DNA from 3 places in the Massilia sp. TWP1-3-3 genome. Region 3 is predicted to be linked to each of the others. Evidence: predicted binding sites of a transcription regulator. Region 3 holds the regulator's gene; each other region holds the start of a gene.
The links. Region 3 encodes sigma-54, which starts transcription at its own class of promoters, with help from an activator protein. Its sites were predicted from a motif close to TGGCANGNAANCTGCTTT; they were not measured.
Positions count from the first base shown of each region.

Region 1: ACP7D4_RS04460 (ANTAR domain-containing response regulator) is a predicted target of sigma-54. The motif match lies at 2,083-2,100, and genes of this name have one in related genera.
Region 2: prpB (methylisocitrate lyase) is a predicted target of sigma-54. The motif match lies at 2,123-2,140, and genes of this name have one in related genera.

Region 1 is NZ_JAFCWX010000003.1:262,552-267,602, forward strand. It holds gene ACP7D4_RS04455 (MFS transporter) at 1-1,129, opposite strand, end outside; gene ACP7D4_RS04460 (ANTAR domain-containing response regulator) at 1,389-2,036, opposite strand; gene ACP7D4_RS04465 (crotonase/enoyl-CoA hydratase family protein) at 2,140-2,952, opposite strand; gene ACP7D4_RS04470 (LVIVD repeat-containing protein) at 2,962-4,254, opposite strand; gene ACP7D4_RS04475 (hypothetical protein) at 4,251-4,673, opposite strand; gene ACP7D4_RS04480 (YbaK/EbsC family protein) at 4,886-5,051, shown strand, end outside.
Region 2 is NZ_JAFCWX010000022.1:2,521-7,571, forward strand. It holds gene ACP7D4_RS19345 (pyridoxal-phosphate dependent enzyme) at 1-209, opposite strand, end outside; gene prpR (propionate catabolism operon regulatory protein PrpR) at 366-1,970, opposite strand; gene prpB (methylisocitrate lyase) at 2,188-3,075, shown strand; gene prpC (bifunctional 2-methylcitrate synthase/citrate synthase) at 3,101-4,255, shown strand; gene acnD (Fe/S-dependent 2-methylisocitrate dehydratase AcnD) at 4,272-5,051, shown strand, end outside.
Region 3 is NZ_JAFCWX010000001.1:198,150-203,200, reverse strand. It holds gene ACP7D4_RS00945 (KdsC family phosphatase) at 1-169, shown strand, start outside; gene lptC (LPS export ABC transporter periplasmic protein LptC) at 227-823, shown strand; gene lptA (lipopolysaccharide transport periplasmic protein LptA) at 820-1,425, shown strand; gene lptB (LPS export ABC transporter ATP-binding protein) at 1,422-2,180, shown strand; gene ACP7D4_RS00925 (RNA polymerase factor sigma-54) at 2,194-3,678, shown strand; gene hpf (ribosome hibernation-promoting factor, HPF/YfiA family) at 3,749-4,102, shown strand; gene ACP7D4_RS00915 (enoyl-CoA hydratase/isomerase family protein) at 4,196-5,051, shown strand, end outside.

The sequences.
Region 1 (5,051 bases), on a different contig from region 3:
CGGCGCCGATGATGCCGGCCACGCCGCCGAGTGCCTTGTTGTCGATGAACGGCACCAGTGCGTAGGTTGCGCCGCAAGCCATGTGGGTGAACAGGCCAAAGACCAGCATGGCGATGACGGCAAAGGTCACGCTGTCGGCTTTTGAAAACCACAACAGGCCCAGGCCTTCGCCGATCATCATCACGAACAGCAGCGTGACGCGGCTATTGAGGTTGCCGCGCAACGCCATCTTGTCGGACAGCCAGCCGCCCAGCGCGCGCGCAAACAGGGCCAGCAAACCGAAGCTGCCGGCAGCCAGGCCGGCCGACTTCAAGGACAGGCCGAAATGGTCGACGTAGTACACGGCCGCCACGTTGTGGATGAAGATCTCGATTCCGAAGCAGGCGCCGTAAGTGACGAACAGCAGCCACACGCGGTAGTTGGCGCTGGCCGCCTTGAAGCTGGACCAGCCGCCCTTCTTGCCGCCTTCGATCGGGATGCCGGCCTTGCGCATGGCGTCGTAGTTACCCAACGGGCAGTCCTGGGTGAAGTTCCAGTAGACGAAGGCCATGATGATCATCAGCACGCCCGGCACCACCAGCGCCACGCGCCAGCCGAGCGTACTGGAAACGCCCGCCATGACGAGCGCGCCCACCAGCAAAGGCATCAGCGCTTGCGCTGCGCCGCCGCCCGCGTTGCCCCAGCCGGCAGCGGCCGCGTTGGCCGTGCCCACCACTTTCGGGGCGAACATGACGGACGTGTGGTACTGCGTGATCACGAAACTTGCGCCCACCGCGCCAATCCCCAGACGGAAAAACAGGAAGCTCTCGTAGCTTTGCGAGGCGGCCACGCCGAGCACGGGAATGGCGCCTAACGCGAGCAGCGCGGTGTAGGCTTTGCGCGGACCGAAGCGGTCGCACATCGGGCCGATGATCAGGCGCACCAGGATAGTGATGGCGACGGCGGCGATATTGATGTTGGCCACCTGTCCCATGGTCAGGCCGAATTCGCCTTTGATGATGGGCATCAGCGGTGCGCAGGCGAACCAGGCGAAAAAGCAGACGAAAAACGCCATCCAGGTCAGGTGAAAGGCACGCATCTGCGGCGTGTTGAAAGTGAAAAGCGCAATACTGTTTGCTTTGGTGGCCATGATCTATCCCGTGTAGAAAACAAAATGGCGTCCGGCCAGGATCCGGTCATGAAAAACCGGAGCTGGTCGGACGCCGTTGTCCTGCCAATCCGTCGTTAGATCAGCGCAAATTATTCAGGGGATCGCCATTGATCCGATAAGCTATGGTTAGCAATCCGCGTGCCAGGGTAAGGCGGGGCATATTGACAGTACCTTTGCCCGCGGCGCTACATTGCGGTGCAACATAATCCCAAAATGGTGCACCGGGGCGTGCACCAGGTCAGCCGAGCAAGTCTTCCACGTCGAGGATGCGCTGGGCGATGTCAGCCAGCTTCATGTTCTTGTTCATCGCCATGCTGCGCAGCTTTTGGTACGCCTGCTCTTCGCTCAAGCGCGCGCTGTTCATCAGCAGTCCCTTGGCGCGGTCGATCACCTTGCGCTCGGCCAGCTTGTGGCGCGTGTCTTCCAGTTCGGCCAGCAGCTTTTGCTCTTGCCGAAAGCGCGCCAGCGCCACGTTGAGCACCGGCTTGATACGCTCGCTGTGCAGGCCGGCCACCACGTACGCCGAGACGCCCGCCGCCATCGCCGCATCCATGCTGCGCGTGGTGTCGTCGTCGGTAAACAGCACGATGGGGCGCCGCTCGTCGCGGCTGGCGATGACGATGTGTTCGAGGACGTCGCGCGCATCGGACTGCGCGTCGATGATGATCATGTCCGGCTGGAGCTGGGCGATCCGTTCGGGCAGGTACATGTCGGCCGGCAGCGAGGCGACGATATCGTAGCCCGACTCTAGCAGCCCGATGCGCAAGGCGTTGCCGCGCCGGACCTGGGCGGCCAGCGCGTGGTCTTGTTCGTCGCCGTCGAGAACGACCGTGTTGACGACGACGATGCGCAGTGTGCGCGGTGTTGGCGTCTGGCTTGTTGGCATTATTGCAATTCTAAAGTGAGGCGCGAGAATGCGCTTTCCCTTGTCATTAGCAATTTACGCGCCAGACGCAGTGCTGCAGCCGCGCAGCCCCGCAGCCGCCACTTTAGTCGCGAAACTCGGCCGCCTGCCCACTCATGTTCGCCATCATTGCCTTTTGCAGGTCTTCGGACATCAGCATCGCCGCATTCCAGGTGGCGACATAATTCAAGCCGTCGGCCACCGTATGGTCGCGCGCATAGCTGATCATCTCCTTGGTGCCGCGGATCGCCAGCGGCGAGCGGGCCGCGATCGCCGCGGCGATCTCGCGCACGCCCGCGCCCAGTTCCTCGCGCGTGCCGAACACGCGGTTGACCAGGCCGATCTCGCGCGCTTCTGGCGCCTCCACGCGGCGCGCCGTGTAGGCCAGTTCGCGCGTGATGCCCTCGCCGATCAGGCGCGGCAAGCGCTGCAAGGTGCCGACGTCGGCGACCATGCCGATATCGATTTCCTTGATCGAAAAATACGCGTCGGCCGAGCAGTAGCGCATGTCGGCGCAGGTGATCAGATCGATACCTCCGCCGATGCAGGCGCCGTGCACGGCCGCCAGCACCGGCTTGCGGCAGCGTTCCAGGCTGCTCAAGGTGTCCTGCAAGTCGACGATCACGGCGCGCAGCGCTTCGCGCATGCGCCCTTCGCACTGGTCCTCGATCTGCGCGCCCAGGCCCATCATCATCTTCAGGTCGATCCCAGAGGTGAAGCACTTGCCTTCGCCTTCGAGGATCGCCACGCGCGCCTGGGGCGTCGCATCGACCCATTTGAAGGCCGAGCGGATGTCGTGCCACATCGCCAGGTTCATGGCGTTCGCTTTCTCGGGGCGGTTCAGGGCAATGGTGGCGATGTGGCCGTCGAGGCTGACGGCGAGTGTTTCAAATTGCATGCGGCGCTTTCAAGGTGTGATGCTGATCAGGTGGAAACCGGTTTCGATATCGCTGCACGTGAGCAGCGGCAGTCCGGGAAATTTATAGACGCCCCAGCAGCCGCTGTAGCCGGGGCCCGCCAGCGCGCTGGTATCGACCCGCATCACCACCTTGGGCACGGCGGGGTTGGACAGGTCGACCGCCACTGCGCCTTCGGTGTAGTGGCTCAGGTAAGCCATATTACCCTCCATGATCACGTTGTGCGGCGTGCCGGTGCCCACCTTGAACGTCGAGAGCTGGGTCGGCGCGGCTGCGCCATTCAAGCGCCAGACCCGTGCCGGCAGGCCGGCGGGCACTTCCTCGGTCGTCACCACAAAAGTGCCGTCGCCGCTCGGCCAGATGTTGTGCGCGAAGTTACCCGGCGTGCCCACCCAGCGCACCGAGAGCCTGGGTGCGGCGGGCGTCGTCAGGTCCCAGATCGACCAGCTGTTGGCCGTGCCCTCGGCCACGTACACCAGGTTGCCGACGGCGGTCATGTCGTGCACCGACTTGTTCAGGTTGAAGGTGGTGATGTAGCGCGGGTTTTCAGGATCGGTCTTGAGGTCCCACACTTCAACCGAACCGTCGCTCGGGCCGCCATGTTCATGTTCGCCCTCGGTGTGGGCCGCCGCCATGGCGCCGCCGAACACTGCTGGCGCGGGCGCATCGAGCAGCGGCGCGCTGATGGGCGCTGGCGCTGGAGGCGCGACGCTGACGGGCCGCTGAAGGTACGCCAGGCCGCGCGCAGTATCGATGTCGATCGTGTGCGCGCGCAGCGTGCCGTCGCGCGGGGCGAAGCTTTTCACGAAGCGCACCGAGGCCGGCAGCGCCGACAAATCGAGGATCATGACCCCGCCGCGCACATTGTCCTGCTCCGAGACGATGTAGGCATGGGTGCCGTAGACGCGCATCTCGCGCCAGTAAACGCCGGGCGACGGCGTATTGGTCGGGCCGTCGATCTCGTCGACCACGCGCACGTTGGCACTGTCGCGCAGGTCGAGCACCAGGATGCCCTTGGCGGTGCCCATCAGTGCATAGCGCGCGCCGTCCGGCGCGGTGTAGCCCCAGTTGCCGGCCACGCCAGTGCGCGCCACGCTCGCCAGCTGCTTGCCGCCAAAGTCGCCCGGAGAACCCGGCTGCACCACCACCGGTGGCGGCGGCAAAGTTGCCCCACCCCCGCCCCCACCACCACCGCCGCAGCCGCTCAAACCAACGATGCACAGCGCCAGCAAGGCGCCGATGGCAGACCGGCTGGGCGCCGGGAATGGACGAATATGCTTCATGTAGTCTCCTCAATGCTGGTCAATGGTGTGGGAAAAGCGCCGGGCGCGGCGACCTGGCAGCGGTTGCGCCCCTTCTTCCTTGGCACGATCAGCGCCGCATAGCCGCCCATCACCAGCGTCAGAACGACAAAGTCGCGCAGGCGGAATTGGAAAAGGCCGTGAATGGCCAGCGTCATGCTCGGATCGGCCAGGCGCAAATTGACGCTGGTCTTGATGGCGGCAAAAAAGAAGGCGTTCAAGGCCAGCACGATGGCGGCATACGTCAGCACGACCGGCATGGCAAAATAGCCGAGGTACCAGTAGATGACGACCAGGGCCAGCGTAAACAAATAAGAGACCGCGCCCAGGACCAGCCGGCGCAAGCGCAGCGCCTGCTGTTTGCGGATGTCGCCGCGCCCGCTTCGGGAGTCGATCTTCATCGGGACGGAGAAACCATGGTGTGCCGCCTTGGAAAGGGTGGTGCCGGTGTCACGGCAAGCTTACCGTTAACCGTGTGCATGCCGCAACCACCCATTGTTTACTGTGCCCCCTGTTGCATAATGAAACTTAAACTGTCGACGAGGAGAAAAATTTGAATAACGACATAACGCTTCCTGACAGCGTGCAGCGCGTTGCCGCCCTGCTGGGCGCCATGCAGCATGACAAGCCCATCGTGATGCTGCCCGAATCGGGTAAAACGTCGGCGGAAGCGGCGCGCAGCCTGGGTTGTGACGTGGCCGAGATCGCCAAGGCGATCGTGTTCCGGCGCCTGGCCGACGACGTGGCCGTCATGATTCTCGCCAGCGGGGCCGACCGGG
Region 2 (5,051 bases), on a different contig from region 3:
TCGACCACCACGCCGCCCGGTCGTAGGCTGCCGTCCGCTTCGGCCGCTTCGATCATGGCGCGCCCGATGCGGTCCTTGATGGAGCCGCCGGGATTTTGGCTTTCAAGCTTGAGGAACAATTGGCAGGGGCCGGTATCGATGCGGGTCACTTCGACCAGCGGCGTATTGCCAATCAGGGAAAACAGGGCAGGTGCGGTTGCGGGCGACATGGGACCTCCAGGTAGCTGGCGCGCGCGCTTGCGAATTTTTCGGCGAGCTTTGCGGCCAGCGGTAAAAGGGCGATCATACGGTTGCGCTGCGGGAGAGGGAACGAATAATTCTAGACTTCGTTAGTCACTTTTTGTGTCGACTTGCTCAAGAATGTATCACTTTTTCAGCTTGCGCCACAGCGTTGTGCGGCTGATGCCCAGGTAGGCCGCCGCCTCGTCGCGCCGCCCGCCAAAACGCGCCAGCACTTGCTCCACCGTTTCGCTCTCGATCTTTGGCGCGGCAAGCAATTGCGCATCAGGCGCGCCGCGCCCAAGCTCCGGCGCCACGCCGAGCACGAACGCGGGCGTGAGTGCCTGTAGCGGCTCGGCCGCCAGGTAGAGCGCCAGGCGCTCGGCCATGTTGCGCAGTTCGCGCACATTGCCCGGCCAGTTGTAGCGCTCCAGCAGCGGGGCGCAGGCTGTGATTTCGGCATGCAGGTTGGGGTGCGGTCGCGCGCCGAGCGCCGCCAGCGCAGTCTTGAGCGACCATTCGGCCAGCACGACAATGTCATCGGCGCGCTCGCGCAGCGGCGGCAGCGCCAGTCGCAGCACCGCCAGCCGGTAAAACAGGTCGGCCCGAAAGCGTCCTTCGCGCACCCGCGCCTCCAGGTCGCAGTGGGTGGCGCTGATCACCCGCACGTTGACAGCAATCGGCCGCGTGCCGCCCACGCGCACCACCTCGCGCTCTTCGAGCACGCGCAGCAGGCGCGTTTGCAGCGCCAGCGGCATTTCGCCGATTTCGTCGAGGAACAGCGTGCCGTGGTTGGCCGCTTCAAACAGGCCCGCGTGGCCGCCCCGGCGCGCGCCGGTAAAGGCGCCTTCTTCGTGGCCGAACAGTTCGGACTCCAGCAGCGACTCGGCGATCGCTCCGCAGTTGACGGCCACAAAAGGCCGGTTGGGGCCCAGGCTGCGCGGGCTTTCGCGGTGGATGGCTTGCGCCACCATTTCCTTGCCGGTGCCGGTCTCGCCGGCAATCAAGACCGTCGCTGGCGAGCGCGCGTACAGCACCACGGCCTGGCGCAGCGTCTCCATCGCGCCGGACACGCCGCGCAGGTCGTTCAGGCCGTGCTTGGCGCGCAGCGTGTCGGCCACCACCGAGCGGCGCCCGCGAATCGATTCCAGGTGCGTCAGGCGCGCCAGTTCCAGCGCATCGTCAAAGGCCTGGCGGATCGACGCGGCCGAGTAGACGAAAACGCCGGTCAGTCCCGCTTCTTCGGCCAAATCGGTGATCAGGCCCGCGCCCACGACGGCCTGGATGCCGGCAGCTTTCAGTTCATTGATCTGGGCGCGCGCGTCTTCCTCGGTCACGTAGGTGCGCTGGGCGATGGCCACGCCAAAGGTCGCGGCGAACTCCGCCAGTTCGGGCAGTTGCTGCTGGTAAGTGACGACGCCGATGCGGTCCGACACGCGCCGCGCGCGCGCCAGCGCCTGCATGAAATCAAAGCCGCTGGCCTTGGCGATCACCAGCGGCACCGAGACGCGGCCCTTGAGATAGGCCGCGTTTGAACCTGCCGCGATCACCACGTCGCAGCGTTCGGTGGCGACCCGTTCGCGGATCGCGCGCGCCGCCTCGTCAAAGCCCAGGTTCACCGGCTCGATGGTCGCCAGGTGGTCGTATTCAAGCGTGATGTCGCGAAACAGATCGGCCAGACGGGACACCGATACCGTCCAGATGACGGGTTTGTCGGGCGAATCGGGGGCAGGGCGGTTCTGGTAGCTCATATCCTTATTGTAGTCCATGTTTCAAATGGTGTTTCATTTGTGTTTCAATGTTCCACTGGCAATGCAATATTTTGTTTCATTTGTTTGCTTGTGGAGAAACGCAAGCTACCCAAGTGCTTGATTCACAAGGACTCACCCCGTTCTCGTACCTGTGGCACGCCTTTTGCGGTGTAGGTGCTATCTCGTTCAATCGACCACGCAACACTAAAGGACAATCATGGCCCAAGTTTCCGCAGGCGCGGCATTTCGCAAAGCTGTTCAAGAAGAGTCGCCCTTACAAGTGGTCGGCGCCATCAACGCCAACCACGCCTTGCTGGCCAAGCGCGCCGGTTTTCGGGCCATTTACCTGTCCGGCGGCGGCGTGGCGGCCGGCTCGCTCGGCCTGCCGGACCTGGGCATCTCCAACCTGGACGACGTGCTGACCGACGTGCGCCGCATTACCGACGTGTGCGACCTGCCGCTGCTGGTGGACGTCGACACCGGCTTCGGCTCGTCCGCCTTCAACGTGGCGCGCACGGTGCGCTCGATGATCAAGGCAGGCGCCGGCGCCATCCACATCGAAGACCAGGTCGGCGCCAAGCGCTGCGGCCACCGTCCGGGCAAGGAAATCGTCAGCAAGCAGGAGATGGTCGACCGCATCAAGGCGGCAGTGGATGCGCGCACCGACGACAGTTTCGTCATCATGGCGCGCACCGATGCGCTGGCCGTCGAAGGCCTGGAGTCGGCCATGGAGCGCGCCATCGCCTGCGTGGAAGCGGGCGCCGACATGATCTTCCCGGAAGCGATCACCGACCTGGCCATGTACGCCACGTTTGCGAAAGCGGTCAAGGTGCCGGTGCTGGCCAACATCACCGAGTTCGGCGCGACCCCGCTGTTTACGGTGGACGAACTCAAAGGCGCCGACGTCGGCCTGGTGCTGTACCCGCTGTCGGCCTTTCGCGCCATGAACAAGGCGGCCGAAAACGTCTACGGCGCGATTCGCCGCGACGGCACGCAAAAGAACGTGGTCGACACCATGCAGACCCGCATGGAACTGTACGAGCGCATCAACTATCACGATTTCGAGCAAAAGCTCGACGCGCTGTTCGCAGCCCAGAAAAAATAAACCAACTATTCCAGGAGACTCCAGCATGAGCGATGTACAAGCAACCCCCTTCAAGCCAAAAAAATCGGTCGCCCTTTCCGGCGTCACCGCGGGCAACACCGCGCTGTGCTCGGTCGGTAAAACCGGCAACGATCTGCACTACCGCGGCTACGACATTCTCGACGTCGCCACCAACAGCGAGTTCGAAGAAATCGCCTACCTGCTGGTGCACGGCAAACTGCCGACCAAGGCTGAACTGAAGGGCTACAAGGCGCACCTGAAGTCGATGCGCGGCCTGCCGCAGGCGGTCAAGTCGGCGCTCGAGGCGCTGCCGGCGTCGGCCCACCCGATGGATGTGATGCGCACCGGCGTATCGGTGCTGGGCTGCGTGCTGCCTGAAAAAGATGACCACAACGTGCCCGGCGCCCGCATGATCGCCGACCGCCTGATGGCGTCGTTCGGCTCCATGCTGCTGTACTGGTACCACTTCAGCCATAACGGCAAGCGGATCGAGACCGAGACGGACGACGAGTCGATCGGCGCGCACTTTCTGCATCTGCTGCACGGCAAAAAACCATCCAAGGAATGGGAGCAGGCGATGCACACCTCGCTGATCCTGTACGCGGAACACGAATTTAACGCCTCCACCTTCACCGCGCGCGTGGTCGCCGGCACCGGTTCCGACATCCACTCGGCCATCACCGGCGCCATCGGTGCGCTGCGCGGTCCAAAGCACGGCGGCGCCAACGAAGTCGCGCTTGAAATCCAGGAACGCTACGAAAACCCGGACGAAGCCGAAGCGGACATCCGCAGCCGCGTGGCCAACAAGGAAGTCGTGATCGGCTTCGGCCATCCGGTCTACACCGTGTCGGACCCGCGCAACGTGGTCATCAAGGAAGTGGCGCGGTCATTGTCCACGCAGGCGGGCTCGATGAAAATGTTCGACATCGCCGAGCGCCTCGAAACGGTCATGTGGGACGTTAAAAAGATGTTCCCGAACCTGGACTGGTTCTCGGCCGTGTCGTACCACATGATGGGTGTGCCGACTGCCATGTTCACGCCCTTGTTCGTGATCTCGCGCACCTCCGGCTGGGCCGCGCACGTGATCGAGCAGCGCATCGACAACAAGATCATTCGCCCGAGCGCCAACTATGTCGGCCCTGAAGACCTCACCTTCGTGCCGATTTCGGACCGCAAGTAGACCACTGGGAATCATCATGAATACGCAATTTCGCAAGTCCCTGCCGGGCACCAAGCTCGATTATTTCGACACCCGCGCCGCAGTCGACGCGATCGAGCCGGGCGCCTACGACAAGCTGCCCTACACCTCGCGCGTGCTGGCCGAAAACCTGGTGCGCCGGTGCGAACCGGCCAGCCTGAATGCATCGCTGTCCCAGTTCATTGAACGCAGGCGCGACCTGGACTTTCCATGGTTCCCTGCGCGCGTGGTGTGCCACGACATTTTGGGCCAGACCGCCCTGGTCGACCTGGCCGGCCTGCGCGACGCCATCGCCCTGCAAGGCGGCGACCCGGCGCTGGTCAACCCGGTGGTGCCGACCCAACTGGTGGTGGACCATTCGCTGGCGGTGGAGTGCGGCGGTTTCGACCCTGACGCTTTTGAAAAAAACCGCGCCATTGAAGACCGCCGCAACGAAGATCGCTTCGACTTCATCAACTGGACCAAGAAGGCGTTCAAGAACGTCGACGTGATCCCGCCCGGTAACGGCATCCTGCACCAGATTAACCTTGAGCGCATGTCGCCCGTGATCCAGGTGCTCGACGGCGTGGCCTTTCCCGATACGCTGGTCGGCACCGACTCGCACACCCCCATGGTGGACGCGCTCGGCGTGATCGCCATCGGCGTGGGCGGCCTGGAAGCGGAAAGCGTGATGCTGGGCCGCGCGTCGTGGATGCGCCTGCCCGACATCATCGGCGTGGAACTGACCGGCAAACCGCAGCCTGGCATTACCGCCACCGACACCGTGCTGGCGCTGACC
Region 3 (5,051 bases):
GCAGGTCGGCTTTGCGGTCACTGTGCCCACCGGGCACCCGGAGGTGCAACACCGCGCCCATTACGTCACGCGCGCCGGCGGCGGGCGCGGCGCCGTGCGCGAAGTGTGCGACCTGGTGATGCGCGCGCAGGGCACGTACGAGGCGGCGCTGGCGCCGTATTTCGCGTGACAGGCAAGAATCAGGAATCAGGCCTGCGGGACCCATGCCTGCGGGGCGGGGGCCGCCATGGATAAGCGCACCGCCCATCGCTGGCCGCTGCTGCTGACCATCACGGCGCTCATCTTCTCCGCCTTGGGCAGCTTCTGGCTGGTGCAGGTGATGCAGCGCGGCGACGGCCAGGTCGATCCGGCCGCAGCCGGCAACGAGCCTGACTACATCGTTGAAAAATTCAGTTTCGTGCGCATGACGCCCGAAGGCAAGCCGCGCTACCTGTTCTACGGCGCCAAGCTGACCCACCGTCCGCTGGGCGACGTCTCGGACGTCGAGCAGCCCATGCTGCAAAGTCTGGCGCCCGGCCAGAGTCCAATGACCGTCAAGGCCAACACAGCGCGCCTGCGGCATGCGGACGACCAGGTCGACCTGTTGGGCAAGGTCGACGTCTTTCGCCCCGCTTCGCCTATGGCGCGCCTGATGCACATGACCACCGAAGCGCTGACCGTGTTTCCGGAAGAAGACCGCATGGAGTCCCGCGTGCGGGTCGACATGGCGCTGGGCGCCAACACCATTACCGGCGTCGGCATGAAGGCCAACAACGCCACGCGCCAGGTGCAGTTTGCCGGCGGTGGCCAGATCATCGTTCCACCCAAGGGCAGTAGAAAATGAAAAAAATAATAGCAATTGCAGTGTTTGGCCTAGTGGCGCTGGGCGCCTCGGCCGAGAAAGCCGACGCCGGCAAGCGCGCGGTAATCGACTACGGCACGCTGCTGGTGGACGAAGTCGCCCAGGTCACCATCGTTACCGGCAACATCGTCGTCACTAAGGGCACGCTGGTGCTGCGCGCTGAAAAAGCGGTGATCAAGACCAGTCCCGAAGAAGACATGCAGGTGACGCTCACGGGCGTGCCCGGCAAGATGGCGACGTTTCGCCAAAAGCGCGACGGCGGCCCCGAGCTGTGGGTCGAAGGCAATGCGCAGCGCATCGAATACGACGAGCGCAGCGGCGTCGTCAAGCTGTTCGGCAGCGCGCATATCCGCCAGATCGAGGGCAGCACCATGACCGACGAAATCAAGAGCGAATTCATTTCGTACGACAGCATGCGCGAGGTATTCACCGCCCGTAACGACGCCAGCGGCGCGAGCAAGCCGGGCGAGGGCCGCGGCCAGCTGATCATCGCGCCGCGCAAGCCGCGCGCCGCGCCGGCGCCAACCGCGCCAACTGCGCCAACGGGGCCGACTGGCACGCCAGCTCCGACGGGCATGCCATGATCGAACCGAAAGCTTGTGGCAGCACGCTGATCGTGCGCGGCCTGCAGAAAAGCTACGGCAAAAAACTGGTCGTGCGCGACGTATCGCTGCAGGTTGAATGCGGCGAGGTAGTCGGCCTGCTGGGGCCCAACGGCGCCGGCAAGACCACCTCGTTCTACATGATCGTGGGCCTGGTGCCGTCGGATGCCGGCTCGATCGACATCAGCGGCGTGGATATCTCCAGCCTGCCGATTCACCGGCGCGCCGCGCTCGGCCTGTCGTACCTGCCGCAGGAAGCGTCGGTGTTTCGGCGCCTGACGGTCGAAGAAAACATCCTCGCCGTGCTGGAACTGCAAAAGGTCAACGGCAAGCGCCTGAGCAAACCAGAACTCAAGGAGCGGCTCGACACGCTGCTGCATGACCTGCAGATCGAAAAGCTGCGCGAGAACCCGGCCATGTCGCTGTCGGGCGGCGAGCGGCGGCGCGTGGAAATCGCGCGTGCGCTGGCCACCAATCCGCGCTTTGTGCTGCTCGACGAACCGTTCGCCGGGGTCGATCCGATCGCCGTGATCGAGATCCAGCGCATCGTGCGGTTCCTGAAGGAGCGCGACATCGGCGTTTTGATCACCGACCACAATGTGCGCGAAACGCTCGGCATTTGCGACCGTGCCTACATCATCAACCAGGGTGCGGTGCTGGCCTCTGGCCGTCCGGACGACATCATCGCAGACGAATCGGTACGCCGCGTTTATCTGGGTGAGCACTTCCGGATGTAAGCAGGTCAAACCGATGAAACAATCCCTGCAACTACGCACCTCGCAGCACCTTGCGCTCACGCCGCAGCTGCAGCAGTCGATCCGCCTGCTGCAGTTGTCCACGCTCGAACTGCACCAGGAACTCGAACAGCTCCTGACCGACAATCCGCTGCTCGAACGGCTTGACGATCCGCTCGACCATTCGGTGCGCCTGCTGGCCGACGGCGCCATCGGCAGCAGCGCCACGCCGGCCGAGGCGCCGCCCGAACCGGGCGCGCAGGATGCACCGGCGCCGGCCGAAGGCCAAAGCGCCGATGCACCCGAGGGGGAAGCTGCCAGCAACAACGACAACAACAACGACAACGACGGCGAGTGGGGTGACCTGGGCCGCGCCAAGAGCAGCGACGACGAAGATTCGCGCCCGCAGCTCGAGGGCAGCGCGACCACCCTGCGCGAGCATCTGATGGAACAGATGCGCGTGCTGGTGCTCGAAGTGCGCGACCGCGCGCTGGTCGAACTGATCGTCGACGCGCTCGACGACAACGGCTACCTGACCGAGACGCTGGAAGAAATCCATGCGCGCATGCCCGAAGAACTCGAGATCGATTTCGATGAATTCAAGACCGCGCTGTCGCTGCTGCAAAGTTTTGATCCGGTCGGCGTGGGCGCGCGCAATGCGTCCGAGTGCCTGGCGCTGCAGATTCGCGCCATGCGCGGCGTGCCGCTGGTGACGCGCCGCATGGCGCTGGCCATCGTCGAAAAGCACCTGACCTGGTTCGCCCAGCGTGAATTCAACAAGCTGAAAAAAGCGCTCGACTGCGACGACGAAGACTTGCGCGAGGCGCAGACCATCATCCGCCGCTGCAATCCGCACCCGGGCGCCGTGTTCGCCTCCGATGTGTCGGACTTCGTGGTCCCGGACGTGATTGTGCGCAAGGCCAAGGGCGGCTGGTCGGTCTCGCTCAACAACGACGTGATGCCGCGCCTGCGCGTGAACAATATGTACGCGAGCCTGCTCAAGCAGGGCAAGGGCGAAGGCCAGATGGGCGCCCAGTTGCAGGAAGCGAAGTGGCTGATCAAAAACATGCGCCAGCGCTTCGACACCATCTTGCGTGTCTCCGAGGCTATTGTTGAGCGCCAGCGCAATTTCTTCAGCCATGGCGCGGTAGCCATGCGTCCCCTTGTGCTGCGCGAAATAGCTGATACACTTGGTCTACACGAGAGTACTATTTCTCGTGTAACAACTCAGAAATTCATGCTGACCCCGCATGGCATGTTTGAGTTGAAATACTTTTTCGGTAGCCATGTCGCCACCGAAGCGGGGGGAGAAGCATCTTCCACGGCGATTCGTGCACTCATCGTGCAATTGACAGGAGCAGAAGACCCTAAAAATCCATTATCCGATAGTAAGATTGCGGACATGCTGGGGGAACAGGGTATGGTCATCGCTCGCCGCACCGTTGCCAAGTACCGCGAAGCGCTCAAAATCCCGCCCGTCAGCCTCAGGAAGTGTCTGTAATCGGCATTTTTATGCCGTTCCTCTGCGCGCCGCGCACGAACGGAAAGTGACACCATTATTAGGAGTGTGTATGAATCTCACAATTAGCGGACATCATCTCGAAGTGACCCCAGCCATCCGTGAATACGTACAAACCAAGCTCGAGCGCGTCAAGCGCCATTTCGATCACGTGATTGATATTGCCGTGATCCTCACCGTGGATAACCTGACTGAAAAAGAAAAACGACAAAAGGCTGAAATCAACCTTCGCCTGTCGGGCAAGACCGTGTATGTAGAAAGCCTGTCGCATGACCTGTACGCCGCTATCGACACCCTGATCGACAAGCTCGACCGTCAAGTCATGAAGTACAAGGACAAGGTCCAGGACCATAATCACCAGGCCATCAAGCACCTGCCTGAAGAAGAACTCCCTGAAGCCATCTAAGGCCCGGGATTCTTGACACGAGGGCGCCTGCGGCGCCCTTTTTGCATCTGCGGAGGCTAAAATATGGGTCTATCCATTTATTGTCAGCCTTCCATGAGCGAATACGTCCAGACCCGCGTTGCCAACCGTACCGGCATCATCACCCTCGACCGTCCCAAAGCGCTTAATTCGCTGTCGCTGCAGATGGTGCGCGACTTGACGGCGGTGCTGCAGGCCTGGCGCGCGGATGACGCCGTCGATGCGGTCGTGCTTGGCAGCAGCAGCCCCAAGGCGCTGTGCGCCGGCGGCGACATCCGTTTTTTCCATGAGGTGGGCGGCAAGAGCCCGATGGGCGGCAGTGCCTTGCTGGAAGACTTTTTTACCGAAGAATACGCGCTCAATCACCTGATCCATTTCTATCCCAAGCCCTACGTGGCGCTGATGGACGGCGTGGTCATGGGCGGCGGGATGGGCATTGCGCAGGGCGGGCCCGACTGCCGTATCCGCATCGTCACCGAGAAGACCAAGATGGCGATGCCGGAAGTAAACATCGGCTTGTTTCCGGACGTGGGCGGCAGCTACTTTTTGTCGCGCGCGCCTGGCCAGCTGGGCAACTACCTGGGCCTGACCGGACTGACGGTCGGCGCGGCCGACGCCCTGTACGCGGGGTTGGCCGACGTGTTCGTGCCGCAAGAGCAGATGGCCGCGCTGGCCGCACGCATCGACAGCACGCCCGGGGCCGAGCTGCGCGCCATGATCGCAGATTTTGCCGCGCCGTATGCGGGGTTCGCCGGCGCCAGTGAACTGGAAGCGCAGCGCAGCCGGATCGACCACCATTTCAGTGCGCCAAGCGTGGCGGCCATCATGCAATCGCTGGCGGGGGACAGCGACGTCTTTGCGCAAAGAGCCCATGCGGCCATGGCCCAGCGCTCGCCGCTGATGATGTGCGTGACGCGCGAACTGCTGCGCC